Regions from separate parts of the Methylobacterium sp. NMS14P genome, predicted to be linked through region 1. Evidence: predicted binding sites of a transcription regulator. Region 1 holds the regulator's gene; each other region holds the start of a gene.

What was found. Region 1 encodes PhoB, which activates phosphate uptake and scavenging genes when phosphate is short. Its sites were predicted from a motif close to TGTCATNNANCTGTCAT; they were not measured.
Region 2: LOK46_RS05590 (YdcH family protein) is a predicted target of PhoB. The motif match lies at 4,600-4,616, and genes of this name have one in related genera.
Region 3: LOK46_RS23665 (Orn/Lys/Arg decarboxylase N-terminal domain-containing protein) is a predicted target of PhoB. The motif match lies at 3,502-3,518, and genes of this name have one in related genera.

Annotation. Positions count from the first base shown of each region.
Region 1 is NZ_CP087106.1:2,635,266-2,645,225, reverse strand. Features, by position in the region: gene pstB (phosphate ABC transporter ATP-binding protein PstB) at 1-265, shown strand, start outside; gene phoU (phosphate signaling complex protein PhoU) at 378-1,097, shown strand; gene phoB (phosphate regulon transcriptional regulator PhoB) at 1,227-1,922, shown strand; gene LOK46_RS12590 (protein-disulfide reductase DsbD family protein) at 2,094-4,277, opposite strand; gene LOK46_RS12585 (aminopeptidase P family protein) at 4,445-6,283, opposite strand; gene LOK46_RS12580 (hypothetical protein) at 6,422-6,676, shown strand; gene LOK46_RS12575 (ribosome modulation factor) at 6,677-6,865, opposite strand; gene LOK46_RS12570 (50S ribosomal protein L11 methyltransferase) at 6,916-7,836, opposite strand; gene LOK46_RS12565 (hypothetical protein) at 8,114-8,257, shown strand; gene LOK46_RS12560 (hypothetical protein) at 8,414-8,611, shown strand; gene modA (molybdate ABC transporter substrate-binding protein) at 8,752-9,567, shown strand; gene modB (molybdate ABC transporter permease subunit) at 9,583-9,960, shown strand, end outside.
Region 2 is NZ_CP087106.1:1,180,666-1,190,625, reverse strand. Features, by position in the region: gene LOK46_RS05610 (phosphodiester glycosidase family protein) at 1-176, shown strand, start outside; gene LOK46_RS05605 (NADH:flavin oxidoreductase/NADH oxidase) at 449-1,567, opposite strand; gene LOK46_RS05600 (hypothetical protein) at 1,755-2,228, shown strand; gene LOK46_RS05595 (propionyl-CoA synthetase) at 2,277-4,205, opposite strand; gene LOK46_RS05590 (YdcH family protein) at 4,404-4,586, opposite strand; gene LOK46_RS05585 (YdcH family protein) at 4,718-4,978, shown strand; gene purE (5-(carboxyamino)imidazole ribonucleotide mutase) at 5,057-5,557, shown strand; gene LOK46_RS05575 (5-(carboxyamino)imidazole ribonucleotide synthase) at 5,554-6,666, shown strand; gene LOK46_RS05570 (tetratricopeptide repeat protein) at 6,999-7,871, shown strand; gene LOK46_RS05565 (acyl-CoA dehydrogenase family protein) at 7,989-9,143, opposite strand; gene LOK46_RS05560 (acyl-CoA dehydrogenase family protein) at 9,217-9,960, opposite strand, start outside.
Region 3 is NZ_CP087106.1:4,980,134-4,990,093, reverse strand. Features, by position in the region: gene LOK46_RS23675 (TonB-dependent receptor) at 1-1,715, opposite strand, end outside; gene LOK46_RS23670 (hydroxyacid dehydrogenase) at 2,289-3,269, shown strand; gene LOK46_RS23665 (Orn/Lys/Arg decarboxylase N-terminal domain-containing protein) at 3,567-5,912, shown strand; gene LOK46_RS23660 (GNAT family N-acetyltransferase) at 5,912-6,490, shown strand; gene LOK46_RS23655 (YceI family protein) at 6,658-7,230, opposite strand; gene LOK46_RS23650 (cytochrome b) at 7,227-7,844, opposite strand; gene LOK46_RS23645 (YceI family protein) at 7,861-8,481, opposite strand; gene LOK46_RS23640 (LysR family transcriptional regulator) at 8,583-9,539, shown strand; gene LOK46_RS23635 (hypothetical protein) at 9,717-9,960, shown strand, end outside.

The sequences.
Region 1 (9,960 bases):
GAAGCCGGAGGTGATCCTGTTCGACGAGCCGACCTCGGCCCTCGACCCGATCTCCACCGGCCGCATCGAGGAGCTGATCGAGCAGCTGCGAGACGAGTTCACCATCGTGATCGTCACCCACAACATGCAGCAGGCGGCGCGCATCTCGCAGTTCACCGCCTTCATGTATCTGGGGCAGCTCGTCGAGTTCGGTCCGACCAACCGGATGTTCATGAACCCGACGGAACGCCGCACACAGGACTACATCACCGGCCGCTTCGGCTAGTCTGACCGGAGGCTCCGGTCCCGGGACCTGCCGGTCGGCGCCCCGGGCGCGCCGGCAAGTCCCCGCAAGCCGCCCCGGCGCGCCGTTCCCGGGACCCATCGAAGGATCCACCATGCCCGGCCATATCGTCACCTCCTACGACACCGACCTGGAGAACCTGCGTCGCTCGATCTCGGAGATGGGCGGCGTGGCCGAGAAGATGACCGCGGAGGCGACCGACGCCCTCGTGCGCCGGGACGACACGCTCGCCCAGGCGGTGATCCTCGCCGACAAGCGCCTCGACGCGCTGCAGCGGGACATCGAGGAGCGCGCCGTGCTGCTGATCGCCCGGCGCCAGCCCCTGGCGATCGACCTGCGCGAGACCATCTCGGCGATCCGCGTCTCCGGCGACCTCGAGCGGATCGGCGACCTCGCCAAGAACGTCGCCAAGCGCGTGGTGGCGATCTCCGACCAGGCGCCGGCCCAGAAGATCGTGCTCGGCGTGCGGCACATGAGCGACCTCGCCGAGGCCCAGCTCAAGGACGTGCTCGACGCCTACGCGAGCCGCGACGTCAAGGCGGCCCACGACGTCTGGGAGCGCGACGGCGAGATCGACGCCCTGTACAATTCGCTGTTCCGCGAGCTGCTGACCTACATGATGGAGGATCCGCGCAACATCTCGTTCTGCACGCATCTCCTGTTCTGCGCCAAGAACGTCGAGCGCATCGGCGACCACACCACCAACATCGCCGAGACGATCCACTACCTCGCCACGGGCGAGACCCTGGCGGGTGACCGGCCGAAGAACGACGCGTCCAACTACGCGACGGTGGACGGCATCCAGGCGCCGTGAGCCCCCGACCCCGGCTCCCGCGCCTTCCTGTGGGCGCGGCCGGGGTCACTCTCCGTGCAGGTTGAGGCAGGGCGGCGCCTCCTGCACCTTCCGCGGGACCGCCGGTAGAACGAGTCTTCGAACGTGAGCATGCAAGTCCTGATCGTCGAGGACGAGGAGGCCCTGACCACGCTGCTGCGCTACAACCTGGAGGCCGAGGGCTTCCTGGTGGACTCGGCGGCGCGCGGCGACGACGCCGAGCTGCTCCTGGCGGAGCGGATCCCGGACCTCGTCCTGCTCGACTGGATGCTGCCCGGCCTCTCGGGGATCGAGCTGTGCCGCCGGATCCGGGCGCGCCGCGAGACCGAGCGCCTGCCGGTGATCATGCTCACCGCCCGGGGCGAGGAGGGCGACCGCGTCCGCGGTCTCGGCACGGGCGCCGACGACTACATCGTCAAGCCGTTCTCCGTCCCGGAGCTGCTCGCCCGGATCCGCGCGCTGCTGCGCCGGGCCAAGCCCGCCCACGTCTCGGACCGGCTGGCGGCGGGCGACCTGGAGCTCGACCGCACCGGCCACCGCGTCCGCCGCGGCGGCGAGGAGCTGCATCTGGGCCCGACGGAGTTCCGGCTCCTGGAGTTCCTGATGCTGGCGCCGGGCCGGGTCTTCTCCCGCGAGCAGCTCCTCGACGGGGTCTGGGGCCACGACGTCTACATCGACGAGCGTACCGTCGACGTCCATGTCGGGCGGCTGCGCAAGGCGCTGAACGGCCCGCGACAGACCGACCCGATCCGCACGGTCCGCGGCTCGGGCTACGCCTTCGACGAGACCTTCTCGCTCGAGGCCTGAGGCGGCCTCACGGGCCGTCCGGATAGGACATCGCTCCGGCGCGCCGTCATCGCGAGCGCGGCGAAGCGACCCGGGGCGGCGGGACGCCGGTGAGCGTGGCGCTGCTGGGTTGCTTCGCTCGCGATGACGGTGGGACGGGCGCGCCGATATTCAGCGTCCCCCCTCAGGGACTCAGCGCGCCAGCGCCGCGCTCCGGCCCGCGGCGGCCGGCACCGCCTCCAGCGCCGCCAGCACCGTCCCCTCGGTCAGGATCTGCGGGAGCACCTGGGGCTCTCCCGTCCCGGTGTAGAGCAGGTAGAGCGGGACGCCGCTCCGCCCGTGCTTCTCGAGGAGGCGGGTGATCTCGGGGTTCTGGTTGGTCCAGTCGCCCTTCATGTAGGTCACGCCGCGCTCGGCCATCGCGGCCCGCACCGCCCTGGTGTTGAGCGAGGTCGCCTCGTTGACCGCGCAGGTGATGCACCAGGCGGCGGTCATGTCCACGAAGACGGGGCGGTGCGCGTCGACCAGGGCGTCGAGGCGCGCCTGCGTGAACGGCTCGACCCCGTCGGCGGCGGCCTGCGCGGCCGGCGCGGCGCGGTCCCGGGGCAGGGTGACGGCGAGGGCCCCGACGGCGGCCAGCGCCAGCGCCGCGGCGGCCTGCGCGATCCGGCCGGCCCGGGGCGGGGCGGCGCGGCCGTGCTCCCAGGCCCAGGCGGCGAAGCCCACGAGGACGAGGCCGATCAGCGCCGCCAGCAGCCCGCGCGGGTCGACCTGCTGCGCCAGCACCCAGATCAGCCACGCCACGGTGGCGTAGACCGGGAAGGCCAGGACCTGCTTGAGGGTCTCCATCCAGGCGCCCGGCCGCGGCAGCGCGCGCAGGGCCGGCGGCCAGAGCGTCAGGAGCAGGAAGGGCAGGGCGAGGCCGAGCCCGAGGCTGGCGAAGACGGCGAGCGCCACGCCGGCGCTCTGGGTCAGCGCGAAGCCCACCGCCGAGCCCATGAACGGCGCCGTGCAGGGCGTCGCCACCAGGGTGGCGAGCACGCCGGTGAAGAAGGAGCCGCTCAGGCCGCCGCGGCGGGTGAGGCCGTCGCCGAGGCCGGCGAGCCGGCCGCCGACATGGACCGCGCCGGAGAGGCTCAGGCCCATCGCGAACAGCAGGTAGGCGAGCCCCGCCACGATGGCGGGCGACTGGAGCTGGAACCCCCAGCCGATCGCGGCCCCGCCGCTCTTCAGGCCGATCAGCGCGGCGGCGAGCGCCAGGAAGCTCGCCAGGACGCCGGCCGTGTAGGCGAGGCCGTGGAGCCGCAGCCGGGCCGGCCCCTCGCCCGCGTGCCGCACGAGGCCCAGCACCTTGATCGACAGGACCGGGAAGACGCAGGGCATCAGGTTGAGGATCAGGCCGCCGAGGAAGGCGAAGGCCGCGGCGGTTGCCAGCGTCAGCGCGTCGAAGTCGGCGGCGGCCGGCGTGGTCGCAGGCGGCGTGGTCGCAGGCGGCGCGGTCGCGGCCGGCGCCGCGGCGGCCGGCAGCACCGGCTCGTCGCCGTACGCGAAGGCGAGCCGGCGGGTCCCGGCGGCGTCGACCTCGTCGACCGTCAGGACGCCGGGCAGAGTGGAGGGGACCGGATCGGTCGGGCTGCTCCGGGCGAGGGTCAGGTGCAGGCCGGTCTCGTCGACCGCCATCACCTGCGCGGCGGCGTTGTCGATCGCCGTCTCGGCGTACGGGAAGTACGCGGCGTTCCGGACCGCCTCGGGCTTGAGGCCGGTCGCGGCGAAATCGAGGCGCAGGGTGTCGCCCTGGCTCGACAGGCGCAGGGGCCAGAGCGCCGGAACGGGCAGCGCGGCGCGGGCGCGCGCGAACAGCGCGGCGTTGGCCGGGTCCGGCTCGGCCCTGCCCACCGGCAGGGTCAGGGCGAGGTCGGCCGAGCCGGGCACGCACTCGGTCTCGCAGACGAGATAGGTCAGCTTCGCCTGGATCCGCACCGGGTCCGCCGGGTCGAGGCTCGGCGGCGGCGTCACCGGGACGAGGAGCGTGACCTCGCCCTCGTAGCCGTAGTTCATGAGCGTCGCGATCGGGATGCGCTCCGGCGCCGGCCAGCGGATCGCGCTCGCGTTGAAGCCGGCCGGCAGGGTCCAGGTCACCTCCGGAGGCAGGCCGGAATCTCCCGGATTGCGCCAGTAGACGTGCCAGCCGGGCTTGATCTGCATCCGCACCGCCAGCGTGAACGGCTGCGCGCCGGCGACCGCGGCGGGCTCGGCCACGAGGCTCGCCCGCACGAGGTCCGCGGGCGTGCGGAAGCCCTGCGGGAACCCCTGCGCCGCGGCGGCCGAGAGGCTCGCGGCGAGGGCCAGGATCAGGATGGCGAGGCGGCGGATCATGCTGTCCCTTCGCGCGCGGGGCGGCCGCGGTTTCACGCGCGGCGCGTCGGGCCCGGCGCGGGCGTTTCCGTGGCGCCGGGTCTTACCATGGACCGCGTCCGGGGTCGCGTCCGGGGTCGCGTCCGGGGTCGCGTCCGGGGTCCCGTCCGGGGTCGCGTGCGTGCGGCTCACCCCTCCAGCGGTGCCGTCGCCCGCTCCAGCCAGTCGCGCGTCGCGGTGTCGAGCCCGGGCGCCAGGGTCTCGCGCACCCGGGCGTGATAGGCGTCGATCCAGGTGCGCTCCCCGGGTTCGAGCAGGTCCGGCCGGATCAGCCGGCGGTCGTAGGGGGCCAGCGTCAGCGTCTCGAAGCCCAGCATCGGGCGCTCGCCGCCCGCGATCGTCCGGGTCTCGACCAGGACGAGGTTCTCGATCCGGATTCCGTAGGCGCCGCGCGCGTAGTAGCCCGGCTCGTTCGACAGGATCATGCCGGGCTCGAGCGCCACCGTGCCGGTCTTGGCGATCCGCTGCGGCCCCTCGTGCACCGACAGGAAGGCGCCGACGCCGTGACCGGTGCCGTGGTCGAAGTCGAGGCCGGCCTGCCAGAGCGGCGCCCGCGCGAAGGCGTCGATCTGGGCGCCGGTCGTGCCGACCGGGAACACCGCCCGGGCGATGGCGACGTGACCCTTCAGCACCCGCGTGAAGCGGTCGCGCATCTCCGGGCTCGGCGCGCCGACCGCGACCGTGCGGGTGATGTCGGTGGTCCCGTCCGGGTACTGCGCCCCGGAATCGATCAGGAACAGCTCGCCCGGCCGGACCGTCCGGTCGGTGGCGCGGCTGACCCGGTAATGGACGATCGCGCCGTTCGGCCCGGACCCCGAGATGGTGGGAAACGAGACTTCGCGCAGGTCGCCGCCCGCGGCCCGGAAATCCTCCAGCGCCTCGACGGCGGCGATCTCGGTGAGGCCGCCGGCCGCGGCCGCACCGTCGAGCCAGGCGAGGAAGCGCGCGACGCTCGCCCCGTCCCGGGCATGGGCGGCGCGGGCACCCGCGATCTCGGCGGCGTTCTTGACCGCCTTCATGCCGGTGATCGGATCCTTGCCGACATCGGCCGTGCCGCCGGCAGCCTCGATCTTCTCCTTCAGGGCGACGGCGCCGGTCGCCGCGTCGAGGCGGACGCGCGCGCCCGCCAGGGACGCCAGCCCGTCGTCCAGGTCCGCCCGCGTCAGGATCTCGGCGATCGGCGCGAGCGCGGCCCGCAGGGCCGGATCGACGTTCGGCGAGACGAGGAACAGCCGCGCCAGCCCCTCGCGCGGCAGGATGGCGTAGCCCAGCGCCAGGGGCGTGTGGGCGACGTCGGACCCGCGCAGGTTGAAAGCCCAGGCCAGATTGTGCGGGTCGGAGATCACCAGGGCGTCGCAGCCGCCCTCGGCGAGCGCCGCCCGGATCCGGCCGAGCTTGTCGGCGGACGCCTCGCCGCACAGCGCGTCCGGGTGGACCACCACCGGCCCGGCCGGCGGCCGCGGCCGCCCGGCCCAGACCGCGTCGACGAGGTTCGGCACCGCCCGCACCGTACCGCCGGCGCGGGTCACGGCCCGCTCCAGGCGCGCCAGACCGTCCGGCGTGTGCAGCCAGGGATCGTAGCCGAGCACCTGATCCCGCCGCAGGTTGGCGCCGATCCAGGCCTCCGGCGTCGATTCGGCGAGCGGTACCACCGTGACGAGGCCGGTATCGACCTGCTCGGGCGCCTGCAGGGTGTAGCGCCCGTCGACGACCAGCGCCGCGGACTCCATCAGGATCGCGGCCGTCCCGGCCGAGCCGGTGAAGCCGGTGAGCCAGGACAGCCGCTCGGCGTCGGCGGGAACGTATTCCGACTGGTGCTCGTCGGCCCGCGGCACCACGAAGCCGTCGAGCCCGGTCTCGCGCAGGGCCGCCCGCAGCGCCTCGATCCGCTCGGCGCCCTTCCGGTGGCTCGGGTCGTCGAAGCTCTGGAAGCGCTGACGCGGTCGGGACGGCTGGGTCTCGGTCATGCGGCGAGCCTAGCGCCCGCCGCTCCCGCGTCGCAACACCCTGTTCTCACGACAAAGAGGTTGGTCGGAGGTTGGTTGCGGTGCTTAATGATCGTTAGCAATCTTATCACACCGCCGATTTTCGCTTATTACTCAGACATGCCACGCCGCGTTTACTACCGGATCAGCGACAGACCCGACGGCCGCTTCGACGCCGTCGTGACGATCGAGCCCGACACGGTGGTCCGCCGCGACGGTTTCGACTCGCTCGCCGAACTCGAGGAGTGGATCGACGGCCTGCGCGCACTGATGGCGGCGCTCGGCGCACCCGTGTCGCAGGCGGACGCGGCCGGGTCGCCGGCCGAGACCGCGGACGAGCCGGATCGGCCGGGCCGGCTGCGGACCGCGCGCTGATCAGCCGTTCGTGATCGGCAGGTCCGGCGCGCGGTCCGCGGGCGCCCCGTCGTAGCCCTCGATCCAGGCCCGGCGCGCGGGCGAATCGACCGGATAGGGGCAGGCATCCTTGGGTCGGCCCTGTGCCCGGGCGCGGGCGCCCTCGGCGATGGGGTCCGCGGGCGGATCGTGGAGCGGCGTCTGGCTCATGGCCGGACAACACGCCGGCGCGCGGGGAGTTCTGGGCGGTTCCGCGCCGGTCAGCGCCGCGGACGCGGTGCCGCACCGCCGCGCGTCAGGACCAGGGCGACCCACCCCTCGATCACGCCGCGCCGCACGAGGGAGAAGCCCTGGAGGCGGTAGGCGGAGAGCACGCCGGGCACGTCGCGCTCGATCAGGCCGGACAGGACCAGCACCCCCTCGGTGGCGACGACGCGCGCCAGGGTCGGCGCGAGGAGCCTGAGCGGCCGGGCCAGGATGTTGGCGAAGACGAGGTCGAAATGGCGCGGCCGGTCGGCGAGGCGGTGGCGGACCCCGGGCCCCTCGTAGAGCTTGAGATAGGGGCCGAGCCCGTTGGCGCGGGCGTTCTCGCGGGCCGTGCGCACGGCCTCCGCGTCGAGGTCACCGGCCACCACGGGCTGCCGCAGCGCCTTGGCGGCCGCGAAGGCCAGGATCCCGGTTCCCGTACCGACATCGAGGACGTGGATCGGGCGTCGGCGCTTCAGCTCCGAGACCAGGGCGCGGAGGCAGCCCAGGGTCGTTCCGTGATGCCCGGTGCCGAAGGCGAGGGCGGCCTCGATCTCGATGGCCAGATCGTTGCCCCGCACGGAGTCGCGGTCGTGCGAGCCGTGCACGAGGAAGCGGCCGGCCCGCACCGGCTTCAGGCCCTCCAGCGATGCGCGCACCCAGTCCTGCTGGGCGATCGTGCGGAACTCCGCCGCGTCGGCCGAGTCGCCGATGACCGGGCGGATCAGCGCGCGGACGTACTCCTCGTCGGGCGCGTCCGCGAAGTAGGCCTCCAGGCGCCACGTGCGCCCGTCCTCGTCCTCGAAGGCCGCCACCGCGGTCTCCGTGGGATCGAACATCTCGCCCAGCAGGTCGGTCATCGCGCGGGCCGAGCGTTCGTCGGTCAGCAGACGCAGGACGTGGGACGGGCGATGGGGCGGCAGGCCTTCGAGCATGGTGCCGGGCTGTAACCCCGGAGCGCGCCGGGGCCCAGGGGCCGGCGCGAAAAAATCCGGGCCCGGCCGGGGCGGGCAGCCGGAGCGGAGCCGCAATCCCGCCCTTGTTGCCGGACAGTCACAAGCGCCAATACTTATTTTTCATGCGACCCAAATCAGTGTCCATGGCCGCATCGTGTGCTTAAACAATCTCGGCTTCCCCAAGGCCAGACCCTCAACTCGGGCGCGCCGCACTTCCCGGAGCGGCGCGCCGGTTTTGACAGACGATCGTGCTGCCATGACCGCGCCTCTCCTCATCAGCGTCGCCTTCGCGGCCGTGACCACGGCCGCGGCCACGCTCTGGGCGCTGCTGGTCGCGAACGGCATGAACGGCCTGCCGGAGGCGCGCCCAATCGAGCGGCACGATATCCGGACCTGGTAGGACCGCGGGCCCGATTCGCGCGAGCCGGCGCTCAGGAATGCTGCAGGATGTTCGCGCGTTAACCAAATGATGTACCGCAGCCGCGGAACCGGCCGCTGACAGCGGCGTTTTTGCCGGCTTTTTCCGTGAATCACGATTGAGCAGGGTGCGTACAGCGTGACCAAGTCCCGGCGTTCCGGCCCCCGCGGGCCCGTGGTCGTCAACTGCACGGCCTTGCATGTCCGACCGCGCGAGCGGATCTTCGGGGGCCCCGCACCGGACGGGCCGCTCCCGGGCCATCTCCTGGTCCTGCTGAGCCGCCTGCATCGGGCGGAGGCCGAGCCCAAGGACCGGCCGGAGGCCAAGCTCGGCTGACCTGGACTGGCTTCGACTGACGTTGCGGGGACCGCACGATCCGCCGAGGCCGCTGGCCCTTGGCCGGCGGATCGCGCGCTCCTATGATCCCCGTCGTTCCCCGCCGTATATAGCGGGTCGCGACCGGGGAGATTTCACTGATGCGCCTGACCCGACGGATCCTGGCCGCGCTCGCGCTCGCGGCCCTGGCCCTCGCGCCGACAGACAGGGCCGCGCGCGCGGACGAGCCGGTCGTCGTGTTCGCGGCCGCGAGCCTCAAGAACGCCCTCGACGACGCCGCCGCCGCCTGGACGAAGGCGACCGGCAGGACCGCGCGGATCTCCTACGCGGGCTCGAACGCCCTCGCGAAGCAGATCGAGGCCGGGGCGCCGGCGGACCTGTTCATCTCGGCCGACCTCGCCTGGATGGCCTACGTCGACCGGGCCGGGCTGCTGAAGACCGGCTCGCGGATCGACCTCCTCCGCAATGCCCTGGTGTTGATCGCCCCCGGGCCGAGGGACAGCGCCGCGGATCCGCAGGTCGCCCTGGCGCCGAACCTCGGCACCACGCTGACGCGGATGCTCGGCGGCGGGCGGCTGGCGATGGCGACGATCGACGCCGTTCCCGCCGGCAAGTACGGCAAGGCCGCCCTGGAGAAGCTCGGCGCCTGGGACGCCGTGAAGGGGCAGGTCGCCCAGGCCGAGAACGTGCGCGCCGCCCTCCTGCTGGTTGCCCGGGGCGAGGCGCCGCTCGGCATCGTCTACGCCACCGACGCGGCCGCGGACCCGAGCGTCCACGTAGTCGCGACCTTCCCGGCCGACAGCCACCCGCCGATCGTCTATCCGGCGGCCGTGACCCGGGATTCGCGCAACCCGGACGCCGGGACGCTGCTCGCCTACCTGCGCGGCCCGGACGCCCGGGGCTCCTTCGAGCGCCAGGGCTTCACGGTGGTCGCGCCGCCCGGCGCCAGCCAGTAGCGGCGCGCCGCCCCCTTGCTCGGCCTCACGCCGGAGGAGTGGATCGCCGTCGGCCTGAGCCTGCGGGTGGCGACGGTGGCGACGCTCGCCAGCCTCGTGCCCGGCCTCGCCGTGGCGTGGCTGCTGGCGCGGCGCCGCTTCCCGGGCCGCGCCCTGCTGGACGGCCTGGTCCACCTGCCGCTGATCCTGCCGCCGGTCGTGACCGGCTACCTGCTCCTGCTGGCCTTCGGCCGGCGCGGACCGCTCGGCGCGCCCCTCGCCGAGATCGGCGTCGTCTTCTCCTTCCGCTGGACCGGGGCGGCGCTCGCCTGCGCGGTGATGGGATTCCCGCTCATGGTGCGGGCGATGCGGCTGTCGATCGAGGCCGTGGACCGGCGCCTGGAGCAGGCGGCC
Region 2 (9,960 bases), 1.5 Mb from region 1:
CGATCTCCGAGCGCCCGGTGACCTTCGGGGCCTTCGCGCGGCTGTTCCGCGACGATCTCGGCTGCCGCAACGCCCTGTTCCTCGACGGCTCGGTCTCCAGCCTCTACGCGCCGAACCTCGGCCGCTCGGATATCAGCCGCCCTCTCGGACCCTTGGTCGGGGCTCTGCCACGCTGAGGGGCAGTTCCGGGCTTCCGTGGCGGCAGAGAGCTTGGCTCTCGATCCCGTTGACCGATCGGGCCGGCTTCCGCGACGTCCGAGCCGTCATCCCGGGGCCGCGCGGCGGAACCCGGGTCCCGGGCTCGCCCGGGGCGCCGCGCTTCGGCACCTGAGATAGTTCGAGATCCCGGGCGCGCTCGCGGCGCCCCGGAATGACGCTTCGGTCAGAGGGAAGACGTCCGCGGCGGCTCGTGCGCCGCCCCCCGGGACCCTCCGCGCGGCGGCCGTCCTCAGCGCTGGCCGAAGGCCGTGTCCTTGAACAGGTCCTTGTACTCCCGCGGCTGCGAGCGCCAGTACTGCTTGGGCGCGCGCACCCGGGCTCCGAGCTCGGCGGCGGCGTGCCAGGGCCAGCGCGGATCGTACAGCATGGCGCGGGCGAGCGAGATCGCGTCCGCCCGGCCCTCCTGCAGGACCGTCTCCGCCTGCTGTGCCTCGGTGATCAGCCCGACCGCGATGGTAGTGAGCCCGGTCTCGGCCTTGATCCGCTCTGCGTAGGGCACCTGATAGCCCGGCCCGAGCTTGATCGCCTGCTTCGGCGAGACGCCGCCGGTGGAGACGTGCAGCGCCGGCGACCCGGCCCTCTTCAGGGCCTGGGCCAGTTCGATGGTCTCGTCGAGGTCCCAGCCGTCCTCGACCCAGTCGGTGGCCGAGACCCGCAGCCAGACCGGGCTGCCGGCGGGGACGACATCCCGCACCGCGTCGTAGACCTCGAGGGGGAAGCGCATGCGGTTCGCGAGGCTGCCGCCGTATGCGTCCGTCCGCTTGTTGGCGATCGGCGACAGGAACTGGTGCAGCAGGTAGCCGTGGGCGCCGTGCAGCTCCACGGCCTCGATGCCGAGGCGCACGGCCCGCCTGGCGGTGGCCACGAACTGGTCGCGGACGCGCTTCAGGTCGGCGGCGTCGAGGGCGTGGGGCGGGACCTCGCCCTCCCCGTGGGCGACCGCCGAGGGCGCCTCGGTGCGCCAGCCGTAGGCGTGCTCAGGCGGGATCTGCTGGCCGCCGGCCCATGGGGCCTCGCTCGAGGCCTTGCGGCCGGCATGGGCGATCTGGATGCAGACCGGGATCGGCGCGTACTCGCGCACGGCGTCGAGCACCCGGCCCAGTGCCCGCTCGCAGCCGTCGTTGTAGAGGCCGAGATCCCAGGCAGTGATTCGTGCCTCCGGGGAGACCGCGGTGGCCTCCAGGGTCAGCAGGCCCGCCCCCGACATGGCGAGCTGGCCGAGGTGCATCATGTGCCAGTCGGTCGCCTCGCCGTCCCGCGCAGAGTACTGGCACATCGGCGCGACGAGGATGCGGTTCTCGAGCGTGAGTGCGTCGAGCGTCAGCGGTTCGAAGAGGCGAGCGGTCATCGGCAACTCCTGGTGGAAGGGCCACTGTGGCCCAGGACGGGCGCGGCGGCCAGTGCAGTGCGGCAGAGCACCTCTGCGGGCGGGCGTTGCGGGAACTTGCGGATGTAGCTGCCCGTTTCCACGCCTGTCGCCGCATCGCGGCAATCGACGCGAACCGCCTGAGGGGGCGAGATCGCCCGAGGTCCAGATGATGCTCACCAGACTCGCCGTACCGCTCGTCCTGGCCGCCGGCTGCGCCGCCCTCGCGGGCGCGGCGCAGGCCCAGCCGGCCGCCTTCGGCGGACCCAAGATGCTGATCCACGGCAATTACTGCGGGCCGGGCAACAACGCGCCGCTCCCGCCGATCGACGCCCTCGACGCGGCCTGCGCGCGCCACGACGCCTGCACGCCGCAGGGCGGATTGCCCTCGCAGGCCTGCAACCTGCGCCTCCAGCAGGAAGCGGCGCTGATCTCCCGCGATCCGCGTCAGCCGGACGATGTCCGGTCCCTCGCCGGCCTCGTGGCCGCTACCGCGACGCTGATCCCGTCCGAGCCGAACGCGCGGCGCTTGCCGGCCTCGGTCGCCACCGGTCCGGCCCCGGGCGCCTACCTACCCGACGCGACGCGACCGGCGCCGACGGTCGATATCGACCCCGACGACGACGGCGCCGACGCGGACTGAAGCGGGTCGCGACGACCCGTCAGCCCTCCATCGGCGCGGTCCGGCGGCCTACTGGGCCGCGCCGATGCCCCGGTCCTTCAGGCTGTCGCCGATCTCGTCGAGGGCGGCCGCGTCGTCGATCGTCGCCGGCATCGTCCAGGGCTCGTGATCGGCGATGCGTTTCATGGTCGCCCGCAGGATCTTGCCCGACCGGGTCTTGGGCAGCCGCGGCACGGTGAGCGCCAGCTTGAAGGCCGCCACCGGGCCGATCTCGTCCCGCACCTTCGCGACGAGTTCCCGCTCGATCGTCTCGGTCGGCCGGGCGACGCCGGCCTTGAGCACCACGAACCCGCAGGGCACCTCCCCCTTCAGCGCGTCGCGGATGCCGATGACCGCGCACTCCGCCACGTCCGGGTGGCTCGCCAGCACCGCCTCCATGCCGCCGGTGGACAGGCGGTGGCCCGCGACGTTGATGATGTCGTCGGTCCGTCCCAGGACCGTGATGTAGCCGTCGCCGTCGATCACCCCGGCATCCGAGGTGTCGTAGTAGCCCGGGAAGGTGGCGAGGTAGCTCGACCGCATCCGGTCGTCCGAGCCCCAGAGGGTCGGGAGGCACCCGGGCGGGAGCGGCAGGCGGATCGCGATCGTGCCCATGGTCCCCGCCGGAACCGGCTTGCCGCCCTCGTCCAGGACTTCGACCTGATAGCCCGGCATCGGCACGCAGGTGCTGCCGTGCTTCACCGGCAGGAGGCCGAGGCCCATCGGGTTGCCGGCGATCGGCCAGCCGGTCTCGGTCTGCCACCAATGGTCGACGACCGGCCGGCCCAGCACGCGCTCGGCCCAGGCGACCGAGTCGGGATCGGCGCGCTCGCCCGCCAGGAACAGGCTACGGAAGGCCGAGAGGTCGTACGCGGCGATGCGGGCGCCGGCGGAATCCTCCTTCTTGATCGCCCGCAGGGCCGTCGGGGCGGTGAACAGGCACGCGACCCCGTACTCGGCGACGACCCGCCAGAAGGCGCCGGCATCCGGCGTGCCCACCGGCTTGCCCTCGTAGAGGACGGTCGTGCAGCCGTGCAGCAGGGGCGCGTAGACGATGTAGGAATGGCCGACGACCCAGCCGATGTCGGAGGCGCAGAAGTAGGTCTCGCCCGGCTGGACGCCGTAGAGGTTCGGCATCGACCAGGCCAGGGCGACGAGGTAGCCGCCGGTGTCGCGGACCACGCCCTTCGGCTTCCCGGTCGTGCCGGACGTGTAGAGGATGTAGAGCGGGTCGGTGGCGGCGACCGGCACGCAGTCCGCGCTCCGCCCCGCCGCCCGGGCCGCCGCGACGGTCTCGCCCCAGTCGCGATCCCGTCCCGCGACGAGGGTCGCGGGCCCTTGCGGGCGCTGGAGGATCAGGCAGGCCTTCGGCTTGTGCCGCGAGGCCGCGATCGCCGCGTCGAGGAGCGGCTTGTAGGCGACCACGCGATTCGGCTCGATCCCGCAGGAGGCGGCGAGCACCAACTTCGGCGCCGCGTCCTCGATCCGCACCGCCAGCTCGTTGGCCGCGAAGCCGCCGAACACCACCGAATGGACCGCACCGAGCCGCGCGCAGGCCAGCATGCCGAACAGCGCCTCGGGCACCATCGGCATGTACAGGATCACCCGGTCGCCCTTGCCGACGCCGAGGTCGGCCAGCACCGCGGCCAGCACCGCCACCTCGTCGCGCAGCGCCCGGTAGGTGATGCTGCGCTTGGTCCCGGTCACGGGCGAGTCGTAGCGAATCGCCACTTGGTCCGCCCGGGCGCCGTCGGCGTGGCGGTCCACCGCGTTGTGGCAGGCGTTCAGGGTGCCGTCCGGGAACCACCGACCGTAGGGGCCGGAATCCGGCGCGAAGGCCCGCTCCGGCGACCGCGCCCAGTCGAGGGCCCGCGCCGCGCCGAGCCAGAACGCCTCGGGGTCGCGGCGGGCCGATTCGTAGATCTCCGGGTAGCGGCCCGGCAGGCTGGCTCTCGTCATCGGTTCGGCGTTTCCTCGCGGGCCGCTCTCCGGCGGCGGCCCGCAGAGTAGACCATTCTCGCGCGCGCGGGAGTGGCCACGGGCGAGACGGCCGCGCCCGGGTGAGCCTCGGGTCCCGCCATGAGAAAACCGCCGCACCGGGGCTCCCGGTGCGGCGGTTCTCAGCTTGAATTCGCTATCCGATGGACGTGTCAGGCGTCAGTGCAACGTGTCGTTGCCTGCCTGGAGCTTGTTGATCTCGTCCTTGAGAAGGAGTTTCCGTCGCTTCAGCTCGGCAATGTGGAGGTCGTTCGCCGAAGGTCTGTGGATCGCTTCCTGAATCTCGCGCTCGAGGGCTTCGTGCTTCCGGGCGAGTTGGTTCAGATGCGTCTGCAGCGACATGAGTCGACTCTCCTGTCATCGTTTCGACACACCGAGATTGGCACAGGATGCCGGACCTGTCGAAGCGTTTTCTGCTGCTAAGTCTGATGATTGCTTACCGCGCCGCCTTGTCCGGCGCCGGAGCGTGACGCATGCTCTCGGGCGACGAACGGTCTTCGGGTTCTCAGGTGACGATGGCGGACGAGGCGGGTGAGGGTGCGCAGTCGGACCTCCAGGGCGAACTGGCGCGGCTGCGCGAGGAGCACCGGGATCTCGACAGCGCCATCGAGGCGCTGGAGCGCAGCGTCGCCGGGGACCAGCTCCAGATCCAGCGCCTGAAGAAGCGCAAGCTCACGCTGCGCGACCGCATCTATCACATCGAGGACGCGCTCACGCCGGACATCATCGCCTGATGCCGGTGGACGCCCTCGGGCCCCGCCTTGCCGCCGGCCCGCGCCGCCTGTAAGCGCCCTCTTTTGCCGGGATCAACGATGGCGTCGCCTCCTCCGGTCGCGATCATCATGGGCAGCCAGTCCGACTGGGCGACCATGCGTCATGCCGCCGAGACGCTCGACGCGCTCGGCGTGCCGTACGACACGCGCATCGTGTCGGCCCACCGCACGCCGGACCGGCTCGTGGCCTTCGCTAAGGGCGCGGTCGCGGCCGGTCTCAAGGTCGTGATCGCGGGTGCGGGCGGCGCCGCGCACCTGCCCGGCATGGCGGCCGCGATGACCCGCCTGCCGGTCTTCGGCGTGCCGGTGGAGTCGAAGGCCCTGTCCGGCCAGGACAGCCTGCTCTCCATCGTCCAGATGCCGGCCGGCATCCCGGTGGGGACCCTGGCGATCGGCCGGGCCGGGGCCGTCAATGCGGCCCTGCTCGCCGCGGCGGTCCTGGCGCTGACCGACCCGGGCCTGGCGGAGCGCCTGGAGGCGTGGCGCGCGGCCCAGAGCGCTTCGGTGGCCGAACGGCCGGTGACGGAAGAGAACGCGTGACGGACAGGATCCTCGGCCCCGGCTCCACCCTCGGCATCGTCGGTGGAGGTCAGCTCGGGCGCATGATCGCGCTCGCGGCGGCCGATTACGGTCTCAAGGTGCACGTCTACGCGCCCGACGCGGACAGCCCCGCCTTCGACGTGGCCGCCCGGACCACCTGCGCGGCCTACGACGACGCCGCGGCGCTGGCGGACTTCGCCCGCAGCGTCGACGTCGTGACCTACGAGTTCGAGAACATCCCGCACGCCACCGCCGACGTCCTGGCCCGGCACGCCGCCCTGCACCCGAACGCGCGGGCGCTCTCGACCACGCAGGACCGGCTCTCCGAGAAGGACTTCATCAACGGCCTGGGCATCCCGACGGCGCCGTTCCGGGCGGTGGACACGCCCGACGACCTCGACCGGGCGATCGAGGTGATCGGCCTGCCGGCCGTGCTTAAGACCCGCCGCTTCGGCTACGACGGCAAGGGGCAGCGGATGCTGCGCGAGCGGGCCGAGGGCGACCGCAACGCGCTGTTCGCCGAGTTCGGCGGCGCGCCGCTGATCCTGGAAGGCTTCGTGCCGTTCGAGCGCGAGGTCTCGGTGGTGGGCGCGCGCGGGCGCGACGGCAGCTTCGCGGCCTACGACCTCTGCGAGAACGAGCACCGCGACCACATCCTGGCGCTGACCCGGGTGCCGGCGCCCGGCGTCTCCGCCGAGACGGGCGCCGCCGCCGTCGAGATCGCCCGGCGGATCGCCGACGCCCTCGACTATGTCGGCGTGCTGGCGGTGGAGATGTTCCTCGTCCGCGAGGACGGGGCGGAGCGGCTCGTGGTCAACGAGATCGCGCCCCGGGTCCACAATTCGGGCCACTGGACCAGCGAGGGCGCGCTGACCTCGCAATTCGCCCAGCACGTCCGGGCCGTCTGCGGCTGGCCGCTGGGCGATGCGGGCCGGGTCGGCGGCCTCCCCGTCGAGATGCGCAACCTGATCGGTGCCCAGGCCGACGACTGGCACGCCCTGCTGGCCGAGCCCGGTGCCCACCTGCACCTGTACGGCAAGGGTGAGGCGCGCCCCGGCCGCAAGATGGGCCACGTCACCCGTCTCGGGCCCGGCCCGACCGGTTCCTGAGGCTTCGAGGGCACACCCGCGCCGCTGCATGACCGCCGGAGGGCCGTCCTCGGTCCCGCGGACCGGTCGAGCCATACCTTCGCCACATCCCGCCGCTTCCACGACACCGTGGTCGGTTCCGAATGCTGTCGATCGCGTCCGCCCGCACCGCCGCGGTCCCGCCGGGACCGGCTGGGGCTGGATCACGACGCGGCGCTTCTTAAGCCGGCCTTCACCGTGATGCGCGACGGTGCCCCGAACTCGGGCGTGCCCGGCGCTCGGCGCGGGCTCTTGGACTGTGAGGGGCGGGGCGGGCGCGCGGCAGCGGGCGATGCCTCGGGGAGAGTGGGGCAATGAACGTACGCAACCGGCTGGGACGGAAGACGGCACTGATCGGCGCGGCCTTGGTCTCGGCTGCCGGCCTCGCGGGCTGCGAGACCGTCGGCAGCGCGGCCGGCCCGCGGCAATACGCGGTCCTGGAGAAGGACACGACCGGCGCCACGAACGTCAACATCGCGTCCCTGACCGAGGTGGTGCAGCGCAACCCGAACGACGCGGCGGCCTACAACACCCGCGGCGCCGCCTACGCCCGCGCCGGCCAGTTCAACGACGCCATCGGCGACTTCACCAAGGCGATCCAGCTCGATCCGAACTCCGCCTCCGCCTACAACAACCGCGCCCTGGCGAACCGCCAGATCGGCCGCGACGGCCCGGCGCTGCAGGACTTCTCCAAGGCGATCGGGATCGATCCGAATTACGGGCCGGCCTATATCGGCCGGGCCAATGTCGAGCGCGCGCAGGGCAACCTCGACCAGGCGCTGAACGACCTCAACGTCGCGATCCGCCTGAGCCCCGAATCCGCGCAGGCGTACCACGCCCGCGGCCTCGTGAAGCAGAAGCAGGGCCAGGACACCCAGGCGATCGCCGATTTCGACGCCGCCATCGACCGCGACCCGTTCGTGGCCGCGCCCTACGCGGCCCGCGGCCAGAGCCTGATCGCGACCAACCAGTACGCGAAGGCGATCGAAGACTACAACGCCGCGCTCAACGTGAACGCCAAGGACGCCACGTCCTGGGCCTATCGGGGCCTCGCCTACGAGAAGCAGGGCCAGCGCAAGGAGGCGACGGAGAACTACCAGCGCGCCTCGACGATCGACCCCAACAACACCGTCGCGCGGGCCGGCCTCGGCCGCGTTCAGGGCGGGGTCGGCACGCTGTTCAACTGATCGCTCCGTCATCGCGAGCGGAGCGAAGCGACCCGGGGTGGCGCAACGTTCTCAAGCGTGGCGCCCTCTGGATTGCTGCGCTCCGCCCGCAAAGACAGTGACGGCGCCTGCGTCGAACTAGGCCGCCAGCAGCCCGTTCTCGTCCTGCGTGATCCGGCGCAGGTGGTGAGCGGTGTCGCCGAGCTGGTACTCGATCATGGCGAGCCGCTTGAAGTGGTGGGCGCCGATATATTCGAGCGTCATGCCGATGCCGCCGTGGAGCTGGACCGCCTCCTGGCCGACGTAGCGGCAGGCCTTGTTGATCTGCACCTTCACGGCCGACAGGGCCGCGGCCCGCGCCCGCGCGTCCGGCGTGTCCACCATCATGGCGGCGTAGAGGGCCATCGAGCGCGCCTGCTCCAGCTGGATCAGCATGTCGACGGCCCGGTGCTGCAGGGCCTGGAACGAGCCGACGCTGACGCCGAACTGCTTGCGGGTCTTGAGGTACTCCACGGTCAGCTTGTGGAGCGCGTCCATGGAGCCGACCGCCTCGGCGGCGAGCGCCGCGATGCCGTGCTCCACCACCCGCTCCAGGAGCGGCAGGCCGCCCTCCGGATCGCCGAGCGCCGCGTCGGCCGGGAGCGTCACGTCCGAGAACGACACCTCGGCGGCCCGGCCGCCGTCCTGGGTCGGGTAGGCCTCGATGGCGACGCCGGCGGCGTCCGTCGGGACCAGGAACAGGCCGATGCCGCGGGGATCGCGCCGCTCGCCCGAGACCCGGGCCGCGACCACCATCAGGCCGGCCGCGTCGGCGTTGGGCACGACGCTCTTGGCGCCGCTCAGCACGTAGCCCTCGCCGGAGCGTCGGGCCGCGGTGGCCACGTCGGCGAGGTCGTAGCGGGACTGGCGCTCGGTGTGGGCGAGGGTCAGGCGCAGGTCACCGGCGACGAGGCCGGGGACGAGGCGCGCCTTCTGCGCCGCGCTGCCGCCGAGCCGCAGGGCCGTTGAGCCCAGCACGAGGCTCGCGAGCAGGGGCTCGACCACGAGGTTGCGGCCCACCGCCTCCATGACCAGCATGGTCTCGACCGGCCCGCCGCCGAGGCCGCCCTCGTCCTCGGAGAAGGGCAGGCCGGCGACGCCGAGTTCCGCGAAGGCCGCCCAGCCGTCCGCGGGGAAGCCGAGGGGCGCCTTGAGCCGCGCCTGCCGGCTCTCCAGCGACGGGTAGAGGTCGGCGGCCAGCCGCTCGACGCTGTCGCGCAGGAGCGACTGGTCCTCGTTCAGGTCGAAATCCATGGTGTTCCCTCGCGGATATCGTCGGAGGCGCACGGCACCTCAGGATGAGGGGGAGGAGGGACGAGGCGACCGCTCACAACCCCAGGATGCCCTTGGCGATGACGTTGTGCTGGATCTCGTTCGAGCCGCCGTAGATCGAGACCTTGCGGTTGTTGAAGTAGCTCGGCGCCGCCGCGTCGACCCAGTCGAAGCCGCCGGGCAGGTTGTTGGCCCCTGCCCCACGGACGGGCGCCGCCAGCGCGAAGGGCCCGGCGAGTTCCACCAGCAGCTCGGTCGCCGCCTGCTGGAGCTGCGAGCCGCGGATCTTGAGGAGCGAGGAGGCCGGGTCCGGCTCCACCGAATCCGCCCGGCCCTGCTTGGCCGCCACACGCATCTGGGTGATCTCCAGCGCCTTCAGCTCGACCTCGACCTCCGCGACGCGGCCGCGGAAGGCGGGATCGTCCCACATCGTCCCGGATCCGGCCGGCATCTCGCGGGCGAGCCGCTTGATCCGCGCGATCCGCTCCTTGGTGAGGCCGATCCGGGCGATGCCGGTGCGCTCGTTGGCGAGCAGGAATTTCGCGTAGTCCCAGCCCTTGTTCTCCTCGCCCACGAGGTTCTCGACGGGTACGCGCACGGCGTCGAAGAAGACCTCGTTGACCTCGTGCCGGCCTTCCAGGGTCAGGATCGGCCGCACGGTGATCCCCGGCGTCTTCATGTCGATGAGGAGGAAGGAGATGCCGCGCTGCTTCTTGGCCTCGAAGTCGGTGCGGACGAGGCAGAAGATCCAGTCGGCGTGCTGGCCCAGCGTGGTCCAGGTCTTCTGGCCGTCCACGAC
Region 3 (9,960 bases), 2.3 Mb from region 1:
CCGAACAGGCTCAGCTCGAGCCCGCCGACGCGCTGCTCGGCGGTCGCCGCGAAGCGCCCCTGCGGGCCGAGTTCGCCCGCGGGCTTCGTGATCCGGAAGGCGCCGAGCGTGGCCCCGAACCGGCCGAGATCGAGCTTCACGCCCGCCTCGACCTGCCGGGCCACGTAGGGCGCCAGGATCGTTCCGGAATTGGTCGCCACCGCCGGGGCCACGTCGCCGCGGCTCAGGCCCTCGATGTAGTTGCCGTAGAGCGAGACCGTGTCCCAGGGCCGCACCACGAGGCCGACCATCGGGGTCGTGGCGCTCTTGTCGTAGGACGAGGTGAGCGTGCCGACATTCGACAGGTAGTTGTGCGCCTCCACGCGCTGGCGGCGCACGCCCAGGGTCAGCAGGATCCGCTCGTCGAGGGCCGACAGCGTGTCGGCCACCGCGATCCCCGACAGGGTGCTGTCGGACAGGCGGGGCCGGCCGACGCCGTAGATCGGCGCGATGTACGGGACGAGGGCCGGCGCGTAGAGGTTCGACAGGTAGGCGCCCCGGCCCGGCGAGAACCGCCGTCCCGTCGCCTCGTCGTACACGGAGCCCTGCACCGTCAGGGCGTGGCGGATGAATCCGGTCTCGAAGCGGGCCCGGACGCCGCCGTCGTAGGTGAGCCGGTCGACGCCCAGCGCGTAGAATTGCGGCGTGCTGGTCGTGTCGCCGCGTCCGTTGAGGATCGTCGGCGCCGACTGGAAGTAGCGCTCCACCCCGGTCTGCCCGCCGCCGACATCCGCGAACAGCGTGACCTGATCGGTCAGGTCGTACTCGGTGCGCAGCAGGCCGCCGCGATCGTCGACGTCCGAGTACTCCCAGGGCTGGGTCAGGTTCAGGCGACCGTCGGGCGCCCGCGGCACGGGCACGCCGGCCCGCAGGAGGAACGGGCGCAGCGGCGCGTCGAAGCGGTCGGTCTGCGCCAGCAGGTAGAGCCACGCGCGGAACCGGTCGCCCTGGTAGTCGAGGGCCAGGGCCCCGACGCCGGTCGTCTCGGTCTGGCGGTCGAAGGGCGTGGCGCCGCCGTGCAGGCTGCCGACGACCCGGGCACCCCATTCCCGGCCCGGCCCCCAGCGGCGGGCGACGTCGACCTGGCTGCCGCCCCAGGCGGACGAGCCGTAATCCAGGGTGACGCGGGTCAGGTCCGCGCCGGCGCGCTTCGGCACGATGTTGACCACGCCGCCGACCGCGCCGTTCGGCGACACCCCGGTGAGGGCGGCGGACGGCCCCTTCAGGACCTCGATGCGCTCCACGTAGTCGGTGAAGATGCGGAAGCTCGGGGCGATGCCGTAGAGCCCGTCGAAGGCGACCTCGCCGCTGGTGTTCTCGTTGGTCGGGAAGCCCCGGATGGAGAAGGAGTCGAACGGCGCCCCCGTGGTCTGGGTGGCGCGCACCGACGGGTCGAGGACCAGGGTCTCGGACACCGTCCGCGCCTGCCGGTCCCGGATGAGCGTGTCGGTGTAGCTGGCGATGCTGAAGGGCGCCTTCTGGGTCTCGGTATCGCCCAGAAGGCCGAGGCGCCCGCCCCGCGCCACCTGACCGCCGGCATAGGCCGGAACCGGGCCGCGCGGCGCGGCCGCGCTCGCGACCGAGAGCTCGTCGAGCTGGACGTCCCGGCCGGCGCCGGTCTCCTCCGCGCGGGCGGCGTGCAGCCCAGACCCGACGAAGCCCAGCAGGACGGCCATCGGGAGAACCGGCCGGGCCGCGCGCCGCCGGCGCCGGCGCCGGCGCCGAGCGGAAACAGGTACTGAGAAGTCGTGGGACCGCATTGTCGTGACGAAGGCTCCGAATCACGGAGCAAGGCAGCAAATATCTCTACATGTGTCAAAAATACATTTGGATTAATTACAATTCTATCCTGCTCGCGCCGCATCGACCTGAGATCTTCGATATTTATCGAAGAATGTGTCAGTATTTATTTCAAGACATCTCGTTTATCAATGCTGCGACCATTTTCGCGCGATCGCCGCGGCGATTTCACGGAAGGCCGGGCCGTATCCCGGCCGAGGCGCGCGGCCGGGATTGCCGGACCGGGCGGGCTGTCGAGGCCCGATCCGGTCCCGATTTCCGGTGGATCGCGCGCCCGATCGGACCACCGGGGCGCGCGGCCGCCCGATCTCGGCGCGGCCCGCGGGAGCGCTGCCCGGCGGCCGCGCCGCGGAGATTGGGGCCCCGGTTGCCAGGGTCGCCCGCCCCGCCTAGACGGGCCCGGCGCGAAACGTGCCCGTCACCCCTCCTCTAGTGCAGAGGTTTTCCCCGTGATCACCGGTCCGTGCCTCATCGTCCAGCCGATCCACGCGGCGGGCCTCGACCGGTTGCGCGCGGCCGGGCTGGAGCCGCGCCCGGCGAGCGGGACCGATCCCGAGACGCTGGCCCGCGAGGTCGCCGACTGCGTCGCCGTCATCACCCGCAACACCGGCTTCCCGGCCCGCGCCATCGCGGCGGCGCCGGCCCTGCGGGTGATCGGCGTGCACGGCACCGGCACCGACCACGTCGCCACCGCCGAGGCGACCGGGGCCGGGATCGCGGTGGTCAACACGCCCGGCGCCAACGCCGTCTCGGTGGCCGAGCAGACGCTGGCGCTGATCTTCGCCCTGGCCAAGGCCCTGCCGGAGGCCGACCGCTCGGTCCGGGCCGGCGACGACAGCTTCAAGTTCACCGCCCGGCTGATCGAGCTCGCCGGCCTGACGCTGGGCCTCGTCGGCTTCGGGGCGATCGGGCAGGCGACCGCCCGGCTCGCCGCCGCCCTGGGGCTGCGGGTGCTGGCCTACGGCCCGAGCCGCCCGGACGTCGACTTCGCCAATGCCGGCGCGCTGCGGGCGCCGTCGGTCGACGCGCTCCTGGCGGAGGCCGACATCGTCTCCCTGCACGTGCCGCTGACCCCGGGCACCCGCGGCCTGATCGGCCGGGACCAGCTCGCCCGGATGAGGCGGGAGGCCTTCCTGATCAACACCAGCCGCGGCGGCCTGATCGACGAGGCGGCCCTGGTGGAGGCGCTGGAGGCCGGCACGATCGCGGGCGCCGGGCTCGACGTCTTCGCCCAGGAGCCGCTGCCGGTCGACCACCCCCTCGCCCGCCAGCCCCGTGCGATCCTGACGCCCCATGTCGGCGGCTCCACCGGGGCGGCCCTGATCCGCACCGCCGAGACCGCCGCGACCCGCGTGGTCGACGTCCTCGCCGGCCGGCGGCCGGGCGGTCTGGTCAACCCGGCCGTCTGGGAGCGGCGCCGCGCGCCGTGATGGTCCCTCTCTCCCGTGCGGGAGAGGGTTGGGGTGAGGGACGAGGGGCTCCGGGATCAGGCACCCGATCGACGCGATTCGAGGGGGAGCCTCGTCCGGTGAGGTCTCACCCCTCGCCCTGTCCCTCTCCCGCACGGGAGAGGGGACCCGCGGCCGATCCTGACGGCGCGGCGGTCGTGGCCGGCCCGGTTCACGGTGTTTCGTCCGGACCGCGACCGCCCGCCGCGCGCTCTGTCATGCAATCGTCGCAGACGGGCCGGAAAGCCACCCGCTGCATCCGAGGCCAGAGAGGGCTCCATGGACTTCCACCGTCGCTTCACGGTCCTGATGTGCGCCCCGGCCTTCGACCCGGACGATCTCGAGGGCGCGCGCGTCAACCAGATCGTGGCGGCCGTGGAGCAGCGCGGCTTCGAGGTGGTGCGCGCCCGGCGCGTCGAGGACGCGGCCATCGCGGTCCAGACCGACGCGGCGGTCGGCTGCCTCGTGGTCGACTGGGGCAAGCGCGGCCTCGACGGCAAGGCCGCCGCCCTCATCGACATGATGCGCCGGCGCGGCCTGGAGATGCCGATCGTCATCATGGTCCGCCGCAAGCGGCTGGAGGACATCCCGGTCGAGCTCCTCGACTTCATCGACGGCTACATCTTCCTCGCCGAGGAGACGCCGGAATTCATCGCCCGCGGCCTCGTCAGCCGGGTCACGCAGTACGCCGAGACCCTCAAGACCCCGTTCTTCGGCGCGCTCGTCGACTACGCCGAGAAGGGCAACCAGCTCTGGACCTGCCCGGGCCACAACGGCGGCATCTTCTACAACCGGTCGCCGATCGGCCGGATCTTCGTGGAGCACCTGGGCGAGGCGATCTTCCGCGACGATCTCGACAACTCGGTCCTCGACCTCGGCGACCTGCTGACCCACGAGGGCCCGGCGCTGAAGGCCCAGAAGGAGGCCGCCAAGATCTTCGGGGCGGAGAAGACCTACTTCGTCCTGAACGGCACCTCGGCCTCCAACAAGATCGTCCTGTCCTCCCTGGTGGCGGAGGACGACCTCGTCCTGTTCGACCGCAACAACCACAAGGCGGCCCACCACGGCGCCCTGTTCCTGGGCGGCGGCATCCCGATCTTCCTGGAGACGGACCGCAACGCCTACGGGCTGATCGGGCCGATCTTCCACGAGGCCCTGGACGAGACCCGGATCCGGGAGAAGATCCGCCGCAACCCGCTGGTGACCGATCCGGAGGCGTGGCGCCGGGAGCGGCCGTTCCGCGTCGCGGTGATCGAGCAGTGCACCTACGACGGCACGATCTACGACGCTCAGGAGATCCTGGAGAAGATCGGCCACCTCTGCGACTACATCCTGTTCGACGAGGCCTGGGCGGGCTTCATGAAGTTCCACCCGCTCTACGCCCGCCGCTTCGCCATGGGGCTGACCGGCCTCGACGAGACCTCGCCGGGCATCGTCGCCACGCAGTCGACCCACAAGCAGCTCGCGAGCTTCTCCCAGGCCTCGCAGATCCACACCCGGGACGGGCACATCCGCGGCCAGTCCCGGCGGGTCGAGCACAAGCGGCTCAACGAGAGCTTCCTCGTCCACGCCTCGACCTCGCCGTTCTACCCGCTCTTCGCCTCCCTCGACGTCGGCGCCCAGATGATGAAGGGGCGCTCCGGGATGATCCTGTGGGACGACACGATCCGGCTCGGGATCGAGTGGCGCAAGAAGGTCCGGGCGATCCGGCGGGAGTTCGAGGAGAACGAGCGCGATCCCGCGCGGCGCTGGTTCTTCGACCCGTTCGTGCCGGACGTGACGGTGAACGCCGACGGCGCCGAGGTGCCGTGGGAGAGCGTGCCGACCGACGAGCTCGCCGCCACGCCGCGGCACTGGGAGCTGAAGCCGGGCGCGCGCTGGCACGGCTTCACCCACGTGGCGCCGGGCTACGCCATCACCGACCCGAACAAGCTCACCGTGCTGACCCCCGGCTTCGACCGGCACACGGGGGCCTACGCCCAGCACGGCGTGCCGGCGCCGATCGTGGCCCAGTACCTGCGTGAGAACCGGATCGTCGCCGAGAAGAACGACCTGAACTCGCTGCTCTTCCTGCTGACCCCGGGGGTCGAGTCCTCCAAGGCCGGCACGCTGATCTCGGGCCTCGTCGCCTTCAAGCGGCTCCACGACGACAACGTCCCGCTGGAGGAGGCCATGCCGGAATTCGTCAACCGCCGGCCGAACCGCTACCGGGGCGTGCGCCTGCGCGACCTCTGCGGCGAGTTCCACGCCTTCCACCGGGAGGCCGGCACCTCGACGCTGCAGCGGCGGCAATTCGCCCCCGAGCACCTGCCCGAGATGGTGATCCCGCCCAAGAAGGCCGCCCAGCTGCTGACCCGCAACAAGGTCGACTACGTGCCGATCGCCGAGGCCGAGGGGCGGATCGCCACCACGCTGATGCTGGTCTACCCGCCGGGCATCGGCACGGTGCTGCCGGGCGAGCGCCTGGACGACCGGGCCAAGCCCATGCTCGACTATTTCAAGATGTTCGAGGCCTCGGCCAACCTGTTCCCGGGCTTCGAGGCCGAGATCCAGGGCGTCTACCGCGAGGTCGAGCCGGACGGGCGGATCCGCTTCCACACCTACGTGGCGCGGGAGGGGGCCTGATGGAGATCGAGGTCGAGACGACCGAGCCCCTCGCGGCCCGTCCCTGCCCCGACATCGTCATCCGCGCCTCCTCGGACGCCGATGTCGAGGCGATGGTGGCGATCTACGAGCACCATATCGGCAAGGGCGTCAGCGACGTCGGCGTCGCCGAGGAGGACCGGCTGCTCCCCGACGACCTGAAGCGGCGGCGCAAGACCATGCGCAAGAAGCGCCTGCCCCACCTCGTGGCCGACCGGGACGGCACGGTGGCGGGCTACGCCTACGCGGTGCCGTTCCGGAAGCGCCCGGCCTACCGCTACACGCTCAAGCACTCGATCTACGTGCATCCCGACCACCTCCATGCCGGGATCGGCCGGCGGCTGCTGCCGGCCCTGATCGAGGCCTGCGCGGCGGGCGGCTACCGCCAGATGATCGGCTACATCGACGCCGAGAACGCGGCCTCCCTGCGGCTCCACGAGGCCTGCGGGTTCGAGCGGGTCGGCTACCTGCGGGCGGTGGGCTTCAAGTACGGCCACTGGTCGGACAGCGTCATGGTCCAGCGGGCGCTGGGAACCGGGTCGGAGGACCGGCCGGGGTAGCGGCCCGCGACCGGGCGGACTCCGACGCCCGGCCGCCGTCATTGCGAGCGCAGCGAAGCAATCCAGTAGCGCCACACTTACGGAGGGCGCGCTGCCCTGGGTCGCTTCGCTGCGCTCGCGATGACCGAGCGGGTGACGCCTGCCGAAGAACTCGACCGGCACCGGTCTCAGTGGCCGGCCGCCGGCTGCGCCGCCGCGACGATGTCGATCTCGACCCCGACATCGAGCGCCACCCACTGGCCCGAGGCCCACGCCCCCTGCCCGACGCCGAACTCGGTGCGGACGAGGCCGACGCGCCCCACGGCGTGCGCCGCCCCGCCGTCGAGGGTCAGGTGGAACGGCAGCGTCACGGGCCGGCTCGTGCCGCGGATCGTCAGCGTCCCGACCGCCGCGTAGTCGCCCTGCCCCTTGTCGACGAAGCGGGTCGCCTCGAAGCGCGCCTCGCTCGCCGCCTTGACGTCGAACCAGTCCTTCTGCGGCAGGGCCTGGTCGCGCTGGACGTCCCCGGTCCGCGTGCTGGCGAGGTCGACCAGCACGAGCGCGTGCCCCGCCTCGGGCTTCGCCGGGTCGAAATCGACCGTGGCCTTGAACCGCTCGAACCGCCCGGTGAAGGGCGCGCCGACCTGCACGCCCGAGAACCGGATCGCGCTCCTGGCCGGGTCCACCGCCCACTCGGCGGCGGCGGCCGGCAGGGTGACGGCCTGGAGAGCCGCCAGCAGGCAGAGGTGACGCGCGTTCATCGGGTCGGCTCCACGGTGGGGGCGGCGGTCGGGGCGGGCGACAGCCGGCGCCCCGGCAGCATGCGGCGCAGCACGTCGTCGCGCAGGAGGAGGTGGTGGCGCAGGGCCGCCGCCACGTGGACGGCGAGCAAAGCCGCCAGGAACCACGCCCCCAGGGCGTGGACCCGCTTCAGGACGCCCTCGGCGGCGGCTTGGTCCGGGACGAGATCCGCCAGCGGCAGGTGCGGCCAGGGCACAAGGCCGTACAGCACCGTCGGGATGTTGAACGGCGACAGCGACACCACGGCCCAGCCGGTCAGGGGCAGCCCGACGAGGAGCAGGTACAGCAGGGCGTGCGCCACCCCGGCGGCCCGGCGCTCCCGCGCCGGCATCCCGGCCGGGTGCGGCGGCGGCCGGTGGGTCAGCCGCCAGAGGACGCGCAGGGCCGTCAGCGCCAGCACCGTGACGCCGACGGACTTGTGCCACTGGTAGAGCTGGAACTGGCGCAGCGGCGCCAGGGTCGCGTGCGTCATGGTCAGCCCGAGGCCGATCAGGACGAGCACGCCGAGCGCGCTCGCCCAGTGCAGCAGGATCGCCACGGCGGAGTACCGCCGCGCGGAGACCCCGTTCGCCATGGCGGATCCTCCCAGGTCAGTCCTGCTTCTCGAAGGCGCCCGCGATGGTGAGGTGCAGCTCGTCGCCGATCAGCGGCACGTAGGTCTTCACCCCGAACTCGGAGCGCTTGAGCGTGCCGGTGGCCTCGAAGCCGACCGTGACCTTCTTGCTCAGCGGGTTCACGCCGGCGCCGACCAGGGTGACGTCGAGCGTCACCGGCTTGGTCACGCCGTGCAGCGTCAGGTTGCCGGTCACCTTCGCGCGGTCCTTGCCCTCGGGGGCGACCTTGGTGGACACGAAGGTCATGTCGGGGAACTTGGCGGCGTCGAGCCACTGGTCGCCCTTGAGCTCGTCGGTGAGCTTGGCGCTAGTGGTCGTCACCGAGGCGACCGGGATCTTCACCGAGAGCTTGGCGGAGGCCGGGTTCTTCGGCTGCAGCTCCAGCGTGCCGGACACGTCCGAGAAGCCGCCCGCGTAGTTCGAGAAGCCCATGTGGGAGACGCGCCAGCCGACCTGGGTGTGGCCGGGATCGACCGCGTAGGTGCCGGCCTGGATCTGCGCCGGATCGCGGGTCGGCGGGGTCTGGGCCAGCGCGGGGGTGGCGACCGGGGCGGCGACCAGCAGGGCCAGAGGGCCGGAGGCGAGAATCGACTTCAAGGGTGTCTCCTGCAGGGCAGACGGCCGAGCGCGATTCGCTGCGCCGCAGCAGCCGTGTAGACCCGTTCACGGCACCGGTTGAGCCTGCTATCCGGAACCCCATGGTTGCGAGAACGGAAACCTTCGGGGGCGGGCTCGACGACGTGCGGGCCTTCTGCGCCGTCGTCGATCTCGGCACGGTGACGGCCGCCGCCGCGACCCTGCGGGAGACCAAGGGCAGCGTCAGCCGCCGGATCTCCCGCCTGGAGCAGGCGCTGGGCGTCCGGCTGATGGCCCGGACCTCCCGGGCGGTCTCGCCGACTGCCGAGGGCCTCGCCTTCTACGCCAAGGCCCAGGAGAGCCTGACGCTCCTCGACGAGGCGGCCGAGACCGCCCGCGACGCCCGCACGGTGCCGGCCGGCCACCTGCGGATCACGACCTCGATCGATTTCGGGATCGAGGTGATGCCCGAGATCGTCGCGAGCTTCCGGGCCGCATACCCGCAGATCACCGTCGAGATGCTCAACACCGACGCGCGGCTCGACCTCGCGGCCAACCGGATCGACCTCGCCCTGCGGCTGGGCGGCGCGGAGGAGACCGGCTACCGCGCGATGGTCCTCGCGACCCTGGCGCTCGCCCTTTACGCCGCCCCCGCCTACCTGGAGCGCCGCCCGGCCCCGGCGGAGCTCGCCGATCTGCGCGACCACGACCTGATCCTCGCCCGGGAACGGATCGGCACGGCCGGGCTGACCCTCTCCGACGGCCAGGGCCGCACGGAGCCGCTGTCCCTGAGCCCGGCGATCCGGGTCAGCGACTTCGCGACCGCGCTCCGTCTCACCCTCGCGGGCGCGGGGATCGGCCACCTCCCGAGCCTCGTGGCCGCCCGGGCCGTGGAGGCCGGGCAAATCGTGCGCGTGCTCGGCCCCTGGGCGACCCGCAGCAGCACCTTGCGCGCCGTCACCCTGGCCGGGCGCGAGCTGCCGGCCCGCGTCCAGGTCTTCCGCGAGCATGTCCGGACCGTCCTGGCCTCGCGGGGATGTCCCCGCGATGTCGCGGAACACGGCAGCGAATACAGATAAAATTGCTTATTTATCTGTATACGTGCTCTACGCGAGTCTAAATCGGTAAATTTTTACCGGACATCGTAGCGACCGGTTGAGGGGCCGCGCGCATGCTGCGTCGCAGCGGCAAGCTCGGCCGCACGGCCAGCGCCCCAAAGGGTCAGGCCCGCAGCGCGTCACGTCTGGATATCGGTCATGTCCCTCCGCGGCAGGTGCCTGCGCCCCCTCGTGTTCGCCGGGATCCTGGCGCTGGCCGGGACGGGCATCAGCCTCGAGACGGCTCGGGCCTCGCTGCCGGCCGTGACCCGGATCGTGCTGCAGAAGGCGGGCCGGTACATGCCGACCGACCTGTACCTCCGCCGCGGGGACACCATCGCCCTGCGCAACGGCGACGCGCGCCTGACGCACCACGCCTTCATCGAGGCGGATCGCTTCTCGT